DNA from 3 places in the Microbispora sp. CL1-1 genome. Region 3 is predicted to be linked to each of the others. Evidence: riboswitches for the same ligand, from Rfam matches in the RefSeq annotation. Region 3 holds a riboswitch; each other region holds the start of a gene.
The links. Region 3 has a riboswitch for cobalamin ahead of HCK04_RS27995 (ribonucleoside-diphosphate reductase subunit alpha). Riboswitches for the same ligand answer to the same signal wherever they lie in the genome.
Positions count from the first base shown of each region.

Region 1 (6,672 bases), on a different contig from region 3:
ACTGGTGTGATCGGAATGGTCCGACCGGCTCCGGGGACGGCCCCGCGTTCACCCGTGTCTCACGCGTGTAACGTCACGACGCGGGAGGCGTAACACGGATCCGGCAGAGTGGGTCCTCAAGAAAGCTCACAAGGGGGACCCAGTGCTGGACCAGATGACTCTCTACCCGGTGGCCGACGACGTGCTGTTCGCACCCGGAGGCCGCGTGGTGATCCGCACCTACGGAGTCGCCGCGCCGGCCGACCCGGCGAACGGACAGCCGAGGTCGGTGGCCTACCGGACGTGGGTCACCGGGGTACGGGAGCAGCCCAGGTACTGGCGGTGGGGGCACTTCGAAGACGCCCGGCGCGGCCACCGCAAGGTCCTGGAATGGCTCACCGGCCGAGGTCCGCAGCCCCAGCAGGTCGCCCAGGTGGACGCTGCGTGACGCCCGGGTCCCGGGTGCGCGTGACTCGGGCCGTCGCGTCGTCAGGCCGGCACATTCCAGTGGAGCAGGACGGGCTCGTCGTGCTCGTGGCCGAGGACGGAGTACGTCCCGGTGTCGAGCCGGAAGAGCCTGCCGTGATCGGCGGGCAGCGACAGCCAGCGGGCCGCCAGCACACGCAGCATGTGGGCGTGCGCGACGACCAGCACGTCCCCGTCCGCCGGGCGGATCCGGGCGAGCACCTTGTCCGCCCGTTCCCCGACGTGCTCCACGGTCTCGCCCGGGTGCGCCTCGTCTCCCGGGATCACGCCGTCGCGCCAGACGTACCAGCCGGGGCGTGACCGGCGGATCTCGGCGGTGGTGATGCCCTCGTAGCCGCCGTAGTCCCACTCCCACAGGTTCGGGTCCACCTCGTACCGCCCGGCGCCGGCCAGCTCGGCCGTACGGCGGGCCCGCTGTGCGGGACTGACGAGGACCAGCGCGAACGACCGGCCCGCCACCAGGCGGGACAGCGCCCGTGCCTGCTCCTCGCCGTGGGGTGTCAGCGGCAGGTCGGTGCGGCCCGTGTGCCGCCCGGCCCTGCTCCACTCGGTCTCGCCGTGCCTCAACAGGATGACGTTCATAGAGCGTCCATCTTGCCCGTACGTCCGATTTCACCCGCGACGGGCCCCCTTGACCACCCGCCCGCGGCCTGCAGTAGGGTCCCCGCGGGAAAGGGGGCGCCACATGGAGCCGGTGCGGGTGGGACTCGTCGGTGCGGGACCGTGGGCGGAGATGGTGCACGCGCCCGCTCTCGCGGCCGGGCCGCACACGACGCTGTCCGGAGTGTGGGCGCGCAGGCCCGAGGCGGCGCGAGCGCTGGCGGACGCCCACGGCGCGCCCGCCTTCGAGCGGCTGGAGGACCTGTTCGCGGCGTCGGAGGCGGTCGCCTTCTGCGTGCCGCCCACCGTGCAGGCCGAACTCGGCGTGCTCGCGGCCCGGGCGGGAAAGGCCCTGCTGCTGGAGAAGCCGCTCGCGGCCGACCTCGACGGCGCCCGGCGCCTCGCCGGGGCGATCGAGGAGGCGGGCGTCGCCTCCCAGATGCTCTTCACGTTCCGCTATTCGGCGGCGACGGCCGGCTTCCTGGAGCGGGCCCGGCGGATCGAGCCCTTCGGCGGGCACGCCGCGAACATCTCGGGAAGCCTGCGCGGCGGCCCCTTCGCCACCCCCTGGCGGCTGGAGCGCGGGGCGGTGCTCGACGTGGGCCCGCACACGATCGACCTGCTCGACGCCGCGCTGGGCCGCGTGGTCGGGGTCAAGGCCCACGGCGACCCGCTCGGCTGGGTCGGCCTGCTGCTGGAGCACGAGGGCGGCGCGGTCAGCGAGGCGTCGCTCAGCATGGCCGTCGAGGGGGAGACCCCGCCCAGCCGTGTCGACGTGTACGGCAGGCTCGGCACCGCCTCGCTGCTCGGCTCCGAGCTCGGCGACGTCTTCCCCGAGGTGGTGCGGCAGTTCGCGAGCACCGTGCGCGACGGCGGCGGGCATCCGCTCGACGCCCGCCACGGACTGCGCATGCAGGAGATCATCGACGACGTGGAGCGGCAGCTGCGGGCCGGCTGACCAGGGCGAGGCCCGCGCCTAGGGCGACGGAGGCGATCACCGGCGCGGGGCCGGGCGCGAACCCGGTGATGGTGAGCGTGAGCAGCGCGCCGCCCATGAGGGGTACGGCCACGGGCACGTGCCGGTGGGCGGCGGCGCCCGCGGGGTTCTCGAAGCGGCCGAGCAGCGCGGTGAGCCCGACCAGCACCAGCGCCAGGGCGGCCAGGCACGGCGGGGCGGCGCTCCACCAGGCCGCCGAGCCGGCGGTGGGCGTCAGCCCGAGCCCGATGACCGCCACACCGGCGACGGCGACGAGCGCGGTCATGTGCCACAGGTAGATCGTCATCATGTGCGGCGCGAGCGCGGTGAGCACCCTCTCGGCCACCGGCCGGGCGGCCAGCGCGTTCACGGCGGGGCGCAGCAGCATCGCCAGGCCGAGCTGACCGGCGAACAGTGCGAGCAGGCAGGCGCTCGGCGGGGCCATGTTCGAGATCATCCCCGGCATCCCGATCATGCTGGAGGGGTAGGGCCCGGTCGCCACCAGGGCCGCCACCATCGCGAACCCGGCCACCGCGAGCCCCGCGGCCCGCCGTCCCCTCAGCCACTCCAGGCCGCCTTCGGCGTACCGGAACCCGACCTGGTGGACGGCCGGCCAGACGAAGGCGACGTTGAGATAACCGGCGGCCTCCAGGCCGGAGAACCGGACCACGTCCGTCAGCACCGCGCCGCCCGCCAGCACTGGCAGGACCACCCCGGCCCGCATCCGCAGCAGGCGCGGCGTGGTCACCACGGCCAGCAGGTAGACCGCCAGGAACCACAGGAGCTGCCCGACCGTCCGCGCGGCCACCTCCACCGGCTGCGCGGGCACGCCCAGGGCCGTCAGGAGGTGGGGGAGCGGCAGCCACACGACCGCCAGCGGCACCACCGGCCAGGCCAGGCGGCGTACCCGCCGCGCGGTCCACTCCCGGGCCGTCCCGCCCCGGCGAGCCGCGGACCGGAAGCTGATCGCGTTGGCCGCGCCCCCGGCGAAGAACACCAGTGGCATGACCTGCGAGATCCAGGTGACGTACGGGATCGCCGCCAGGGCGTTGCCGGTCGTGAGCCGCCCCTGGGCGTACGACAGGACCGGCATCGTCCAGTGCTGGACGACCACCAGGACCATCCCGAAGACGCGCAGGACGTCGATGAAGCGGTCGCGCGGCGCGGGTGCGGCCGGGGCCCGCTCGGCTGCGGGGGGAAGCATGGTCAGGGACACGAGAAGCCGCCTTCGCTGTTTCGGGGCCGCCGCGGGGGCGTTCCGCGGGCGGTGGGGGCTCGAAGCCTCGGTGGTTCGGGGTTGCGGTGGTTCGGGGTTGCGGTGGTTCGGGGTTGCGGTGGTTCGGGGTTGCGGTGGTTCGGGGTTGCGGTGGTTCGGGGTTGCGGTGGTTCGGGGTTGCGGTGGTTCGAGGTCGGGGTGGTTCGAGGTCGGGGTGGTTCGAGGTCGGGGTGGTTCGAGGTCGCGGTGGTTCGGGGGCTGCGGTGGCCCGGGGCCTGGGGCCCGGTCTTCGCGAGCGGTTCAAGCGTCCCGCCGCGCCCCCGCCCGGCGCAGCGACGCGGTCCCTACTTCCGATCATGGGAGGCCCCCTACCACCGGGGTAGGGCCGGCCCTACCAACCCCGCGTACGCCCAGGCCGACGGCCGCGCGCGTGGATCGCCGTCCGCCCGGGGCGGTGGGGTCCCGGGCCGGGGGTGGACGCCGCGTGAGGGATTGGTACCGTTGCGTCCGACGCGCGCCGCGTAGCGAAGTCCGGTGAGAATCCGGCGCTGTCCCGCAACTGTGGTTCCCCGCCCCCGGGGACGAGCCAGGTCGCCTGCGCTGCGCGCCGACGCTATCGACCCTCGTGGAAAAGGGTGATCCGTCGCTTCCAGCGGGTCCCTCGATTCCCGGCATTCCCCCTTATGGAGGACCTCGTGAGGCCCGTACGCACGGCCGTCGCGGGTGTGGTGCTGGGCGTGCTCGCTCTGGCCGGCTGCGGCCAGAGCGACGGCGCCGCCACGTCCGCTACCCCCACCCCCGCCGTCTCGGACGGCACCGGTCAGGCCGCATTCCCCGTCACCGTTCAGGCGGGCAACGGCGCGGTGACCATCGCCAAGAAGCCCGAGCACATCGTGTCGCTGTCCCCGACGGCCACCGAGATCCTGTTCGCGATCGGCGCGGGCGCGCAGGTGACGGCGGTGGACGACCAGTCGAACTACCCGCCCGAGGCGCCCAAGACCTCGCTGTCGGGGTTCAAGCCCAATGTCGAGGCGATCGTCGCCACCAAGCCCGACCTCGTGGTGCTCGCCAACGACCTGGAGGGCGTGGTCACCGGGCTCGGCAAGGTCGGCGTGCCGGTGCTGCTCGAACCCGCCGCGACCAAGCTCGACGACACCTACGACCAGATCCGGGACCTCGGCGCGGCCACCGGCAACGCGGCCAAGGCCGACGAGGTGGCGACCGGCGTCAAGCAGAAGATCGACGCCCTCGCGGCGGCGGCGCCGAAGGACAAGGAGCTGACGTACTACCACGAGCTGGACACCACGCCCTACGCGGCGACGTCGAGCACGTTCATCGGGCAGGTCTACAGCCTGTTCGGGCTGAAGAACATCGCCGACGAGGCGCCGGACGCGGCGGGCGGCTATCCCAAGCTGTCGGCGGAGTTCATCGCCAAGGCCGACCCCGACCTGATCTTCCTCGGTGACACGAAGTGCTGCGGGCAGGACGCCGCCGCGCTGGCCAAGCGGCCGGGCTGGTCCGGCCTGACCGCCGTGAAGAAGGGCCGCGTGGTGGGGCTGGACGACGACCTCGCCTCCCGCTGGGGGCCCCGGGTCGCCGACCTCGCCCAGGCCGTCAGCGACGCCGTGCAGAAGGCGGCGAGCTGAGCCGGTGACGACGCGGACGCCCCTGGCGGCGCGGCGCCTGGTGGTACGACGCCCGCTGACACGGCCTCTGGTGACACGGCCTCTGGTGACACGGCACGGTGGCATGGTGCCCGGTGACACGACGCCCAGGGACACGACGCCCGGTGACCCGGCGCCCGATGACGCGGTGCCCGATGACACGGTGCTCGGTGGTGGGGTGCTCGGTGGCCTGGTGCCAGATGACGTGGTGAGGCCGGTGGTGGCGTCATGACCCCGGCCCGGCCGCGCGGCCGGGCGCTGCTCGTCGCGTCCGTCGTGCTGGCGGCCAGTCTCGCCCTCGGCCTGATGGCGGGCGCGGCGGGCATCTCGCCCCGCGCCATCGTGCTCGCACTGCTCGACCGGCTGCCGCTGGTGTCGGTGCACTCGGGCCTGTCGCCGGTCGAGGAGGGGCTGCTGTTCCAGCTCCGGGTGCCGCGGGTGCTGCTCGCGGCCGTCGTGGGCGGGCTGCTCGCCACGGCCGGGGCCGGCTACCAGGGCGTGTTCCGCAACCCGCTGGCCGATCCCTACCTGCTCGGGGCGGCGGCGGGAGCCGGCCTCACGGTGACGCTCGTCGTGGTCTTCCTGGGCGGCGACACCGGCGTGACCGCGGTGCCGATCGCCGCCTTCGCCGGGGCCGTCGGCGGGGTGTTCCTCGCGTACGCGCTGGGCCACACGGCGGGCCGGGGCGGCGGCACCGCGACGCTGGTGCTCGCCGGTGTCGCGGTCACCTCGTTCCTCACCGCCATCCAGACCTTCGTGCAGCAGCTCAAGGTGGAGGAACTGCAGCGGATCTACTCCTGGATCCTCGGCGACGTCGGCGGCGGCTGGGACCAGCTCCGCATGATCGCGCCGTACGCCGCGGTGTCCACCATCGGCATGCTGCTGCACGGGCGGCTGCTCGACGTGCTGTCGGTGGGCGACGAGGAGGCGGTGAGTCTCGGCCTGCGCGCGGCGCGGGTGCGCTTCGTCGTGCTGCTGGCCGCCTCGCTCGCCACCGCGTCGGCCGTGGCGGTCAGCGGGCTGATCGCGTTCGTCGGGATCGTGGTGCCGCACGTGGTCCGGCGGCTCGCCGGCTGGTCCTACCGGATCGTGCTGCCGGTGTCGTTTCTCGGCGGCGCGGCGTTCCTCGTGCTGGCCGACACGATCGCGCGTACGGTGCTCGCGCCGGCCGAGCTGCCGATCGGGGTCGTCACGGCGTTCGTGGGGGCGCCGTTCTTCGTCACCATCCTGCGCGTGACCCGGCGGGTGGGGACGTGAGCGGGCGGGCCGCACCGGCCGTCGAGGCGCGCGGCGTGGGCGTCACGCTGGGCGGGCGGCGGGTGCTCACGGACGTCACGCTGTCGGCCGCGCCCGGCCAGTGGCTGGCGATCATCGGGCCGAACGGCGCGGGCAAGTCCACGCTCCTGCGGGCCGTCGCCGGGCTGGTGCCGAGGGAGGGCGAGGTGCTCGTCGAGGGGACGGCCGTCGACGACCTGCGCCCGCGCCGCCGGGCACGGCTGATCGCCTACGCGCCGCAGAGCCCGGCGCTGCCGCCCGACATGACGGTCTACGACTACGCGCTGCTCGGCCGCACGCCGTACATCGCCTATCTCGGCAGCGAGAGCGCGCGGGACCGCGAGGTGACGCGGTCGGTGCTGGAACGGCTCGACCTGGACGGCTTCGCGTCGCGGCCGCTCGGGCACCTGTCCGGCGGCGAGCGTCAGCGCGTCGTGCTCGCCAGGGCGCTGGTGCAGCAGGCGCCGGTGCTGCTG
Region 1 is NZ_JAATEK010000001.1:24,573-31,244, forward strand. It holds gene HCK04_RS00115 (hypothetical protein) at 143-427, shown strand; gene HCK04_RS00120 (histidine phosphatase family protein) at 469-1,047, opposite strand; gene HCK04_RS00125 (Gfo/Idh/MocA family oxidoreductase) at 1,151-2,023, shown strand; gene HCK04_RS00130 (acyltransferase) at 1,986-3,257, opposite strand; cobalamin riboswitch at 3,739-3,875, shown strand; gene HCK04_RS00135 (ABC transporter substrate-binding protein) at 3,953-4,903, shown strand; gene HCK04_RS00140 (iron ABC transporter permease) at 5,150-6,178, shown strand; gene HCK04_RS00145 (ABC transporter ATP-binding protein) at 6,175-6,672, shown strand, end outside.
Region 1: linked by a shared signal. The riboswitch ahead of HCK04_RS00135 (ABC transporter substrate-binding protein) and the one ahead of HCK04_RS27995 (ribonucleoside-diphosphate reductase subunit alpha) in region 3 are both predicted to bind cobalamin.

Region 2 (6,672 bases), on a different contig from region 3:
GTCGCCCGCTCGGCGATCTTCGCGACGGCGGGCACCAGCCGCAGGGCGGCCATCCCGCCGCAGAGCAGGGCGAGCGCCGGCCCGGCCCCGACGAGCGGGTCGAGCCCGAGCTCGCCGCCGAGGCGCGTCGTCTCCGCCGCGTCCTGGCCGCGCAGGCGCCAGATGGCGAGGGCCGCCAGGACGAGCAGTGCCACGTCGGCCCCGGCCCGCTGCACCAGGCCGGGCCGGTCGGCGCGCCCGCGCGCCGCCTGCTCCTCGACGTACGTGCGGCGGGCGGCGAGCAGGGGCGGCGCCGCCAGCATGGCGGCGCAGGCGAGCGCGACCACCGCCGCCACGGCGAACGTGCTGCCGTCGGGCGCGCGGGGCGGCTCCACGCCGGTGGCCTCGATCCAGGGGAAGGCGCTCAGCAGCCGCAGGAGGACGGGTGCGAGGAACGGCGCCGCGGGCGCGCAGGGCAGCGCGATCAGCAGCGCCTCCCCCGCCGCCATGGCGGCGAGCCGCGGCGACCCGCCGCCCCTCGATCGCAGCAGGGCCGTCTCCATCCGGCGGTGTTCGGCGAGCAGCCGCGCGGTCAGCGCCAGCGCGTACGCGGCCAGCACGAGCAGCTGGAGCACCGGCACCAGCATGGTCGAGCGGGCGACCAGCGCGCCGTGGTCGAGCCGCAGCAGTGTGCCGGACAGCGTCTCGGTGACCGTGCACCGGGGGCAGCCGGACCGTACGTCGGCGGAGATCCCGGCGACCGACGCCGAGAACGGCCGCAGTCGCTCGGGCGGGAGCCGGCGCAGGTCGGGCTCGGCGAGCCAGCGGGCCGAGGCGCCGGCCGCGAACCGGTCGAGGAAGACGCCGGTCGGCACGACCATGGGGCCTCGGGAAGTGAAGTCGGCGGTCTGCGTGCCGTGGCGCAGCAGGTCCTCTCCCGTCCAGCGCGGGTCGTCGGGGTCGCGCAGCCGGAAGACGCCGGAGACGCGCACGCGGGCCGGCTTGCCGTCCAGGCGTCCGACGACGGTGAACGTGTCGCCGGTGGAGACCCTCATCGCCCGCGCGGCCGGCTCCGAGAGCGCGACGGCCGTATCGCCTGCCGTCCCCGCTGTCGTTCCCCGTGCCGTCCCCGCGGTCCCTTTCCGCGTGGGCCATCGGCCGCTCACCAGGTCGGCCTGGCCGTCCAGTCCCTCGTACGTGGCGAACCGGGTCAGGACGGGCTGACCGCCTTTATCTCGTCCCCTCAGCGCGTAGGAGGCGGACTCGACGCGCGCGGTGACCCGTACGGGCACCTCGCCATGGGCGTGGGCGATGCCCGCGCGGACGGCCTGGTCGACCTTCGCGAAGTCCCCGGACGTGACCGAGGAGGTGACGACGGTGGCGGTGGCGGCGAGCGGCGCCATGTCCAGGGCCCTCCGCACGCCCGCCTGGCTCGCCGACCCCGCGTGCAGCAGCAGCGCCGCGATCGCCGTGGTGGCGAGCAGGATGGAGCCGAACGCGGCCGCCAGCAGCAGCGGCTCGGCCAGCGCACGTCGGATCACCAACGGCAGCCGCCCCAGCACTGCCCTCCCCCGTTTCACCCGGGCATCATGGCAAAGCCGATCCGGGCACACCACACCGGCCCGACATACGTAGCGATTCCGATATATCCGACAGACCGTACTTGCGGGACATCCGGCACGAAGGTGTAAGTTGACCCCGCAAGCGACGGACGCGGAGGAAGCCGGTGTGAATCCGGCGCGGTCCCGCCACTGTCACCGGGGAGCGAACCTCACCCACGCCACTGCCCAGCACGGGCGGGAAGGCTGAGGGGAGCGCTGATCCGGGAGCCAGGATACTCCGGCCGTCGGACCTTCTACCGGGGGCGCGGATACCCCCAGGGGGGACATGCCATGGCCCGGACAGGCCTGCGCAGACGCGCCTCACTGCCGGTTTCGCGCTCCACCTGCTGACGTGGCCGGCGGCGGCCTGCTCGTGGCGGGCACGACCTCCGACGCGGGAAAGAGCGTGCTGGTGGCCGGCCTGTGCCGGTGGCTGGCCCGGCGCGGCGTACGGGTCGCGCCGTTCAAGGCGCAGAACATGGCGCTCAACTCGATGGTCACCGCCGACGGCGGCGAGATCGGGCGGGCCCAGGCGATGCAGGCCGTGGCGGCCCGGGTCGAGCCCGAGGCCGCGATGAACCCGGTGCTGATCAAACCCGCGGGCGATCGGCACTCCCACGTGGTCGTGCTCGGCCGCGCGCACGCCGACGTGGACGCCATGTCCTACCGCGACCACAAGATGCGCCTGCTCGACGTCGCCCTCGACGCGCTCGACGGCCTGCGCCGCCGCTACGACGTCGTGATCTGCGAGGGCGCGGGCAGCCCCGCCGAGGTCAACCTGCGCGACCGCGACATCGCCAACATGGGCCTGGCCCGCGCCGCCGGCCTGCCGGCGCTCGTCGTCGGCGACATCGACAGGGGTGGCGTGCTCGCGCACTTCGCCGGCACCCTCGCCGTGCTCGACCGGCACGACCAGCGGCACATCGCGGGCTTCGTGGTCAACAAGTTCCGCGGCGACCTCGCGCTGCTGCGGCCGGGGCTCGACTGGCTCACGGAGGCGACCGGCCGGCCGTGCCTCGGCGTGCTGCCGTGGCGCTCGGGCCTGTGGCTCGACGTGGAGGACTCCCTCGACCTCGACAGCCGTCCCGGCCTGCTCACCCCGCCGGTGGGACGTGACGTGCTGCGCGTGGCCCTCGTGCGGCTGCCGCGCATGTCCAACGTCACCGACGCCGACGCGCTCGCCGCCGAGCCGGGGGTGAGCGTCCGCCTCGTCACCACCCCCGCCGAGCTCGCCGACGCCGACCTCGTCGTGCTGCCCGGCACCCGCGCCACCGTCGGCGACCTCGCCTGGCTGCGCGAGCGCGGCCTGGACGAGGCGCTGCGCCGCCGCGCCGCCGAGGGCCGCCCGGTGCTCGGGATCTGCGGCGGCTACCAGATGCTCGGCACGGTCATCGACGACGAGGTCGAGAGCCGGGCCGGCCGGGTGCCCGGCCTCGGGCTGCTGCCTGCCCGGACGGCGTACGCGCCGGGCAAGGTGCTCACGCTCGCGGAGGGCGAGTGGCGGGGTCACGTGGTCGCGGGCTACCAGATCCACCACGGCCGGGTGACCTTCGACGGCGGCGAGCCGTTCCTCGACGGCTGCCGGGCCGGGCAGGTGTGGGGCACGACCTGGCACGGCCTGTTCGAGCGCGACGGATTCCGCCGGGCCTTCCTCGCCGAGGTCGCCGCCGTCACCGGCCGGGCCTGGCTGCCCGGGACCGGAACGTTCGCCGCGCACCGGGAGGCCCGCCTCGACGCCCTGGGCGACCTCGTGGAGGAGCACCTCGACACCGAGGCCGTGTGGCGGCTCATCGAGCGCGGCGTGCCCACCGGCCTGCCCATCGCCGAGCTCACGCTGCGGGAGGACCGTCCATGACGACAGCGCCGAGGATGCTGCTGCTGTCCACCGCCGACACCGAGCTGCTCGCCGCGACCCGGAGCGGGGCCGGCTGGCGGGTCGCCAACCCCGCGCGTACGGCCGCGGAGGACGTGCCCGCCCTGGTGGACGGCGTGGGCGCCGTCGTCGTCCGGCTGCTCGGCGGCAGGCGCTCCTGGCCCGAGGGACTCGACGCCGTGCTCGCGGCCGGGCTGCCCACCGTGGTCCTGGGCGGCGAGCAGGCCCCGGACGCCGCGCTGATGGCCCTGTCCACCGTGCCGTCCGGGGTCGCCGCGCAGGCGCTCGCCTATCTGGCCGAGGGCGGCCCGGACAACCTCGCGGAGCTGCGCCGCTTCCTGTCCGACACGCTCCTGCTGACCGGCGAGGGCTTCGCGCCGCCCCGGCCCACGCCCGAGTCCGGCGTACGGCCCGGCCGCGCCCGCCGGGAGGGCCGCCCGCTGGTCGGCGTGGTCTACTACCGGGCGCACGAGCTGTCGGGCAACACGGCGTTCGTCGACGCGCTGTGCGACGCCGTCGAAGCGGCGGGCGCCGACGTGCTGCCGGTCTTCTGCGGATCGCTCCGGGGCGCGGGTGACGACCTGCTCGACCTGCTGCGGCCCGTGGACGCGCTGGTCGTCACCGTGCTGGCCGCGGGCGGGGCGGTCGCCGCCGCCGCGAGCGCCGGGGGCGACGAGGACGCCTGGGACGCGGGGGCGCTGGCCGCCCTCGACGTGCCGGTGCTGCAGGCGCTGTGCCTGACCACGCCCCGCGCGGTGTGGGCGGACTCCGACGCCGGGCTGTCCCCGATGGACGCCGCGATGCAGGTGGCGGTGCCCGAGTTCGACGGGCGCCTGATCACCGTGCCGTTCTCGTTCAAGGAGGACGGGCCCGACGGCGTGCCGGTCTACGTCGCCGACGCCGAGCGGTGCGCCCGGGTGGCCGCGCTCGCGGTCGCGCACGCCCGGCTGCGCCACGTGCCGAACGCGGACAAGCGCCTGGCGATCGTGCTGTCGTCCTATCCCACGCGGCACTCCCGGGTCGGCAACGCCGTCGGGCTCGACACCCCGGCCTCCGCCGTCGTGCTGCTGCGCGCCCTGCGCGACGCCGGATATGACGTGGGCGACGCGCCCGACGACGGCGACGCGCTGATCCACGCCCTGATCGCGGCCGGCGGCCACGACGTGGAGTGGCTCACCGAGGAGCAGATCGAGGCCGCCCCCGCCCGCGTGCCGCTGCACGCCTACCGGGAGTGGTTCGCGGCGCTGCCCGGCGACCTGCGCGACGCGGTGACCGCCCACTGGGGGCCGCCGCCGGGCTCCCTCTATGTGGACGGCACCGACATCGTGCTCGCGGCGCTGCGGTTCGGCAACGTCCTGCTCGCGATCCAGCCGCCCCGGGGATTCGGCGAGAACCCGGTCGCCATCTATCACGACCCCGACCTGCCGCCCAGCCACCACTACCTCGCGGCGTACTGGTGGCTGGCCCGCGAGTTCGGCGCGCACGCGGTCGTCCACCTCGGCAAGCACGGCACGCTGGAGTGGCTTCCGGGCAAGGGGCTCGGGCTGGCGGCGTCGTGCGCGCCCGACGCCGCGCTCGGCGCGCTGCCGCTGGTCTACCCGTTCATCGTCAACGACCCCGGCGAGGGCACCCAGGCCAAGCGGCGGGCCCACGCCACCGTGGTCGACCACCTGATCCCGCCGATGGCGCGGGCCGACTCCTACGGCGACCTCGCCCGGCTGGAGCAGCTGCTGGACGAGCACGCCACCGTGGCCGCGCTCGACCCGGCCAAGCTGCCGGCCGTACGGGCACGGATCTGGACGCTGATCCAGGCCGCCCAGCTCCACCACGACCTGCACGTGGACGAGCGGCCGCAGGACACGGAGTTCGACGACTTCCTGCTGCACGTCGACGGCTACCTGTGCGAGATCAAGGACGCGCAGATCCGCGACGGCCTGCACGTGCTGGGCCAGGTCCACACCGGGGAGGCCCGGGTCGACCTGGTGCTCGCCGTGCTGCGCGCCCGCCAGGTCTGGGCCGGCGCCGCCGGGGCGCTGCCCGGCCTGCGCGAGGCCCTCGGCCTGCCGGGAGACGCCGCCTCGGCCGAGGTGGACGCGTTCGAGGCCGAGGCGCGGCGGCTGGTCCAGGCCATGGAGGACCACGGCTGGGACCCCGCGGCGGCCGGCGTGGTCACGGACTTACCAGAGGTCGCCCGGGTGCTGCGCTTCGCCGCGACCGAGGTCGTGCCCCGGCTCGACCGGACGACGGACGAGGTGGCGCATGTGCTGCACGCGCTCGACGGCGGATATGTGCCCGCCGGTCCTTCCGGGTCGCCCACGCGCGGGCTGGTCGGCGTGCTGCCGACCGGCCGCAACTTCTACTCCGTGGATCCCAAGGCCATCCCGTCGCGGCTGGCCTGGGAGACCGGCTCGGCGCTCGCGGCCTCGCTGGTCGAGCGCTACCACGCCGACACCGGCGAACATCCGCGCACGGTCGGGCTCACGGTCTGGGGCACCAGCGCGATGCGCACCCAGGGCGACGACATCGCCGAGATCATGGCCCTGCTCGGCGTGCGCCCGGAGTGGGACGACGCCTCCCGCCGGGTCACCGGCTTCTCCGTCATGCCCGCCGAGGAGCTGGGCCGCCCCCGCGTGGACGTGATCGTGCGGATCAGCGGATTCTTCCGCGACGCGTTCCCGCACGTCGTGGCGCTGCTCGACGAGGCCGTCCGCACGGTCGCCGCGCTGGACGAGCCCGCCGAGGTCAACCCGCTGCGCGCGCACGTCCACGCCGACCTCGCCCGGCACGGCGATGAGCGCCGCGCCACCAGCCGCGTCTTCGGTTCCAAACCCGGCGCGTACGGCGCGGGCCTGCTGCCGCTCATCGACGCCCGCAACTGGCGCGACGACGCCGACCTCGCCGAGGTGTACGCGGTGTGGGGCGGCTACGCGTACGGCGAGGGCCTCGACGGGCGGGAGGCCCGCGCGGACATGGAGGCGGCGTTCCGGCGCATCGACGTGGCGGCCAAGAACCAGGACAACCGCGAGCACGACATCGCCGACTCCGACGACTACTTCCAGTACCACGGCGGGATGGTCGCCATGGTCCGCCACCTGACCGGCCGGTCCCCGGCGGCGTACGTGGGCGACTCCCACGTCCCCGACGCGGTGCGCACCCGGACGCTGGGCGAGGAGACGCGGCGGGTGTTCCGGTCGCGGGTGGTCAACCCGCGCTGGATCG
Region 2 is NZ_JAATEK010000013.1:131,392-138,063, reverse strand. It holds gene HCK04_RS18015 (FtsX-like permease family protein) at 1-1,559, opposite strand, end outside; cobalamin riboswitch at 1,696-1,819, shown strand; gene HCK04_RS18010 (cobyric acid synthase) at 1,933-3,435, shown strand; gene cobN (cobaltochelatase subunit CobN) at 3,432-6,672, shown strand, end outside.
Region 2: linked by a shared signal. The riboswitch ahead of HCK04_RS18010 (cobyric acid synthase) and the one ahead of HCK04_RS27995 (ribonucleoside-diphosphate reductase subunit alpha) in region 3 are both predicted to bind cobalamin.

Region 3 (6,672 bases):
CAGGTCCATGCCGGGGTCGAGCAGCATCGTTCTCATTGGCAAGCCTCGCAGATCTCGGGGTTCTCAAGGGAGCAGGCGACGGCGTCCACCGGCGTGACCGCGGGGACGGTCGTCTGGGCGATCCTCGTCGCCGGGCGGGAGCGCAGGTAGTAGGTGGTCTTCAGGCCCGACCGCCAGGCGTAGGCGTACATCGACGAGAGCTTGCCGATGGTGGGGGCGGCCATGAAGAGGTTGAGCGACTGCGACTGGTCGACGTACGGCTGCCGCGCGGCGGCCAGGTCGATGAGCGCCTTCTGGGGCAGCTCCCAGGCGGTGCGGTAGAGCGTCCTGAGTTCGGCCGGGATAGCGGCGATGTCCTGGATCGAGCCGTCGTTGAGCTTGATCGCGTCGCGCATCGACCGCGTCCACAGGCCGAGGGCCTGGAGGTCCCGCACGAGATAACGGTTGACCTGGAGGAACTCCCCCGACAGCGTCTCACGTTTGAAGACGTTGGACACCTGCGGCTCGACGCACTCGTAGCAGCCCGCGATCGAGGCGATCGTGGCCGTCGGCGCGATCGCGATCAGCAGGGAGTTGCGCAGCCCGGTCTCCGCGATCCTGGCCCGCAGCGCGGCCCACTCCTCCGGGTGGACCGGGGTGCACGGATAGTGGTCGAGGTGCAGCACGCCGTCCGCCGCCCGCGTCTCCCCGTACGCCGGGTGGCGCCCGCGCTCCGCGGCCAGGTCGGCCGAGGTGCCGTACGCCGCGAGCGCGATCTCCTCGGCGATGCGGGTGGACAGCGCGAGCGCCTCGGGCGAGTCGAACGGCAGGCGCAGCGCGAAGAACACGTCGGCGAGGCCCATGACGCCGAGGCCGACCGGCCGCCACTTGCGGTTGGCCGCCTCCGCCTCGGGCGTCGGATAGAAGCCGAGGTCGATCGTCCGGTCCAGGAACCGTACGGCGGTGCGGACGGTGGCGCGGAGCCTGCCGAAGTCGACGGCGTCGCCCTCCGGGGTCAGGTGCGCGGCGAGGTTGACCGAGCCGAGGTTGCACACGGCGGTCTCGCCGTCGCTGGTGACCTCCAGGATCTCGGTGCACAGGTTGGACAGGTGGATGACGTTGCCGGGCCGCGCGGTCTGGTTGGAGGCGCGGTTGGAGGCGTCCTTGAACGTCATCCAGCCGTTGCCGGTCTGGGCGAGCGTGCGCATCATCCGGGCATAGAGGGCGCGGGCCGGCACCTGCTTGACGTAGCACCCGGCGGCCTCCAGCTCGCGATAACGGGTGTCGAACGCCTCACCCCACAGGTCGGTCAGCTCGGGGACCTCCTTGGGGTCGAACAGCGACCACGTGCCGTCCGCCTCGACCCGGCGCATGAACTCGTCGGGCACCCAGTTGGCCAGGTTGAGGTTGTGCGTGCGCCGCGACTCCTCGCCCGTGTTGTCGCGAAGCTCCAGGAACTCCTCGATGTCGGCGTGCCAGGTCTCCAGGTAGACGCAGGCCGCGCCCTTGCGCCTGCCGCCCTGATTGACGGCCGCCACCGACGCGTCGAGCGTGCGCAGCCACGGCACGATGCCGTTGGACAGGCCGTTGGTGCCCCGGATCAGCGAGCCGCGCGAGCGCACCCGCGTCCAGGCGATGCCGATCCCGCCCGAATACTTCGACAGCCGGGCCACCTGGCCGTACCGCTCGTAGATGCTCTCCAGCTCGTCCCTCGGGGAGTCGAGCAGGAAGCACGACGAGAGCTGCGGCCGGCGCGCGCCCGAGTTGAACAGCGTCGGCGAGCTGGGCAGATAGGCCAGCGTGGACATCAGGCCGTACAGCTCGGCCGCCTCCGCCACCGTGGCCGACAGCCCGCAGGCGACGCGCAGCAGGAAGTGCTGCGGGCGCTCCAGCACGCGCCGGGTGACCGGGTGGCGCAGCAGGTAGCGGTCGTAGACCGTGCGCAGCCCGAAGTATTCGAACCGGTCGTCGGCCGCCGGGTCGATCAGCGCGTCGAGCGCCTCGGCCTCACCGGCCACGAAGGCGGCGACGGCGTCGCCAAGCAGCCCGGCGGCGTGGGCGGCGGCGACCGACTCGGAGAACGTGCGCACCCCCTCGGCCGCCGCCTCCTCCGCGATCAGCCCGCTCAGCAGCCTGGCCGCCCGGCGCGAGTTCTCCGGGTCGGCGATGACCCCGGCCGCCGCCTCCTCGATGGCCTGCCAGACCTGCGCCGCGTCCCACCCGCCGTCCGGGCCGCCGTCCGGGCCGCCGTCCGGGCCGGCCGATGCCCGCCGTACGGCACCGGTGGAGGGTCCGGAGTTCCCCGCCGAAGCCCACGGCCCGCCGCGTACCTCTGACGCGGGGTCCGCGGAAGCGGAGGCCGGGTCGGTGATCGTCATCAGATGCCCTCTCCTCGTCGTCTCGTGTCCCGGCCGGACCGGAGGGAGGCATGCCGCGGCGCACGCGCACGAGAGGGATTCGTGCCGTGACGATGCGGCGAGCCCGCCCTCGGGGCCCGGCGCGGGGCGCGCGCCCATGCGCGCGCATCGCTGGCAGGTCTTCGGACTCGCGGGCGCCCGGCCGGGCTCGCGCCCTGCCGGTCCTACTGGCCGTCGCTTCCCGGGCGCGCTCGCGCCCAGTGCTCGGAGCACAGCACCGTGCTGTGCCGACGGCGGTCGTTCCCGCTCACCGCTGCGGGGCAGTCCCGGATTTCCACCGGGTTCCCTCTTGCCTCACCAAGGTGAACCAGCAACGCGATGGATCCTACATCTAGTGGCCCTTCCCGCAAGCGCCCCCACAAGTTGTGTTTTTCAGCGGAGTCCGAGATCATTGAGGAGCAGGGCCGTACGGCGCGCCTCGCCGGCGAGCCATTGCCGGAAGTCGTCGCCGTCGAGCCACATCGGCGTCCAGTCGTTGCGCTCGCACAGGCGCCGCCAGCCCGGCGTGCCGGCGACGGCACGGCACAGATCGAGCAGGGCGTCCGGCTCGGGCGTGCCGCGCGGGGCGATCAGCCCGGTCCAGTCGGCGAACACGACGCGTACGCCCGACTCCGACAGCGTCGGCGCGTCCACCCCGGACAGCCGCTCGGCGGAGGAGACGGCGAGCGGGCGCAGCCGTCCGGCGCGCACATGGGGGGCGACCTCGCGCCTGCTGCCGAACCCGAGCGCGAGCCGCCCGTCGACGACCGCGGCGACGGCCTGCGCCCTGCTGCCGAACGCGACGTAGTCGAGCAGGCGGACGTCGGCTCCCAGGCCCCGGGCGGTCATGCCGAACAGCAGGTGTTCCGGGCCACGGTCGGCGCCGCCCGCGACCCGGTGCGCCCCCGGGTTCCGCAGCAGCGCGGCGGCGAACTGGTCGAACGTGCGATAGCCCGAGTCGGGCGAGGCGACCAGCACCTCCCACTCCCCCGCCAGCCGCGCGAGCGGTACGGCCCGGGCCACGAGGAGGGGGTCGCGGGCCAGCGCGCAGGCGGCGAGCAGCGCGGAGTCGGCGACCACCAGGCCGGCCCCCGGCCGGTTCAGGTCGGCGAGAGCCGTCCCGCCGCCACCGGTCTCCCGCCTGATCCGTACGGCCCGGGCCCAGCCACGCCCTTCCACGAGCGACTTGAACCCGGCGGCGACGCCCTCCCCGCACCCGCCGGGCGGGCCCGGGACCATCAGGGAGAGCTCCCCGCGGCGCGGGGGTGCGGGGACACCGCATGCGCCCGCGAGGGCCAGGACTCCCAGTGCGAGGACCGTACGGCGTCGCATGTCGGCACCCTCCACCCCGAAGAGTCCCTTACATGCACAGACTATGAGTAACTACACCATGTCACCACATAACGGACGTTACGGCTGCGGCGATCGATGGGTGGTTCTCGCCGGGTAGAGGGCGATCCCGCGGTGGTCGCGGGTCAGGCGCCTGCCGCAGGAGCTCGGAAAGAAGCCGTCGTCCTCGCTGCGATGGTGACTGCCCAGTGCGGCACAGCAGGTGTGACAGTGGGCACGCAGGTCGGGCTTGATCACCTCGACCCGCTTGGCTCGCGCGGGCAGTTCCGCGTGCGCAACACCCGCTCGGTCAGGGATACAGGCGTCGTATACAAAGGCAGGCATGGAGGACCTTGTCGAGCACCGTTACGGCCGCGACGACATACGGCTGATGACGGCGTCCTTCCGTAGGCATCACTTCGTTCCGCACGCGCACAGCGAGTACGCCATAGCGGCGATCGAGCGCGGGGTGGAGGCCGTCCGCTATCGCGGCGCCACCGAGCACGCGCCCGCGGGCAGCCTGCTCCTCCTCGACGCCGACACCATCCACGCCGGCCGTCCCGGCATCCCCGAGGGCTGGGACTACCGGGTCTTCTACATCCCGCAGCACCTGCTCGCGGAGCTCGCCGGGCACCGGCCGGCCTTCTCCACACCGGCTCCGTACGATCCTCGCCTGGCCGCCCGCCTGATCCGGCTGCACCGCCGCCGGGACCAGACCTCCCTCGCCGCGCAGGAGGAGTTCGAGGCGCTGTGCACCGAGATCCTCGCCCGCTACACGCGCCGCGGAATCGCCCCGGCGCCCATCCGCACGACGCCGGCGGGGCCGGTCGCGAAGGTGCAGCGGCATCTGGCCGAAGACCTGCGGCGCACCCCAAGCCTGGACGAGCTCGCGCAGGTGGCGGGCCTGCCCCGGTTCCGGCTGCTGCGCGCCTTCCGCCGCGAGACCGGCGTGACCCCGCACGGCTACCTGCTCCAGCTCCGCCTGCGCTGCGCCCAGCAGCTCCTGACCGCCGGGCACACCATCGCGCGGGCCGCCGCGGAGAGCGGCTTCTACGACCAGGCGCACCTGCACCGCCATTTCCGCCGTACGTTCGCGGCCACCCCGGGCCGGTTCGCGCGCAACGACGTACAAGACCGGCGCGGCTCGCGCGCCTAGCGTTGCCGGGCATGGACGAATACACCAGCCACGAATACACCGGGCCCGAGTTCTCCCGCAGCGCGCTGCTCATCATCGACCTGCAGCGCGACTTCGTCGCCGGCATCGCCGGCACCGCCGAGGTGCTGCCCGCGGTCCGGCGCCTCACGCACGCGTTCCGCGAGGCGGGGCGGCCCATCGTGCATGTCGTGCGCCTCTATCTGCCCGACGGCAGCAACGCCGACCTGTGCCGCCGGACGCTGCGCGGCATGGTCAACCCGCACTCCCCGGGCTCCCAGCTGGCCGCCGGACTGCTCCCCGGCGGGCTCCCCGGCGGAACGGCGGAACGCGAGCTCGACCCGGACCTGCTCCTCGCGGGACGCGCGCAGGAGGTCGGCCCGGGCGAGCACATCCTGTACAAACCCCGCTGGAGCGCCTTCTACGGCACCCCGCTGCTGGAGCACCTCGCGGAACGCGCGGTGAGCACCGTGGTCGTCGCCGGGTGCAACTACCCGAACTGCCCGCGTTCCACCCTCGTCGACGCGACCGAGCGCGACCTGCGCGCCGTCGCGGTCCGCGACGCCCTGTCCGGCTGGACCGCCGGCGCGGACCGCGAGCTGGCGGGGATGGGCATCGCCTGCCTGGACACGAGCGAGGTCGTCGCCGCCGTCTGGTCGCGCGCGGCGTCCCGGGCCTGACTCCGTACGGCCCGCACCGGCACGCGGCGTGGGCCGTACGGCGTGCGGACGGTTATTCGACCGTCACGCTCTTGGCGAGGTTGCGCGGGCGGTCGACGTCGCGCTCCAGGGCGACGGCCGCGTGGTAGGCGAAAAGCTGCAGCGGGATCGTGAGCAGGATGGGGTCGAGCTCGACCTCGTTCTTGGGCACCACGATGCAGTCGTCGGCCGCCTCGGACGTGCGGTGGCCGACCATGAGGATGCGCCCGTGCCTGGCCCGGATCTCGCCCAGCGTGGTGAGGTTCTTGTCGAGCAGCTCGTCGTCCGGGACGATCGCGACCGTCGGCAGCTCGGGGCTGATCAGCGCGAGCGGGCCGTGCTTGAGCTCGCTCGCCGGGTATGCCTCGGCGTGGACGTAGGAGATCTCCTTGAGCTTCTGCGCGCCCTCGCGGGCCACCGGGTAGCCGCGCACCCGGCCGACGAACATCATGCCCGGCGAGTCGGCGTACTTCTTCGCCAGATCCCTGATCCGGTCCTCCAGCGTGAGGATCTCCTTGATCTGCTCGGGCAGCCGGCGCAGGCCCTCGCAGATCCTGCGGCCGTCGGCGGGCGACAGGTCGCGTACGCGGCCGAGGTGCAGGGCGAGCAGCGCGAACGCCACGGCCGTCGAGGTGAACGCCTTGGTGGACGCCACCGAGACCTCGGGGCCCGCGTGCAGGTAGATGCCGCCGTCGGTCTCCCGGGCGATGGCACTGCCGACGGTGTTGACGATGCCGAGCACCCGGCCGCCCTTGCGCTTGAGCTCCTGCACCGCGGCGAGCGTGTCGTACGTCTCCCCCGACTGGCTGATCGCGACGTACAGCGTGTCGGGCTCGACGACGGGGCTGCGGTAGCGGAACTCCGACGCGGGCTCGGCGTCGGCGGGGATGCGGGCCAGCTCCTCGATGAGCTGCGCGCCCATCTGCCCGGAGTAGTACGCGGACCCACAGCCGATGATCTTCACGCGGCGGAACGAGCGGGTCTCGCGGGCGTCCATGTTGAGGCCGCCCAGGTGGGCGATGTGGAACCGGTCGTCGATCCGGCCGCGTAGCGTGCGGGCGACCGTGTCGGGCTGCTCGGAGATCTCCTTGAGCAGGTAGTGCTCGTAGCCGCCGTT
Region 3 is NZ_JAATEK010000029.1:25,469-32,140, reverse strand. It holds gene HCK04_RS28000 (ribonucleotide-diphosphate reductase subunit beta) at 1-36, opposite strand, end outside; gene HCK04_RS27995 (ribonucleoside-diphosphate reductase subunit alpha) at 33-2,357, opposite strand; cobalamin riboswitch at 2,492-2,723, opposite strand; gene HCK04_RS27990 (tripartite tricarboxylate transporter substrate-binding protein) at 2,769-3,707, opposite strand; gene HCK04_RS27985 (AraC family transcriptional regulator) at 4,048-4,860, shown strand; gene HCK04_RS27980 (isochorismatase family cysteine hydrolase) at 4,872-5,537, shown strand; gene glmS (glutamine--fructose-6-phosphate transaminase (isomerizing)) at 5,590-6,672, opposite strand, start outside.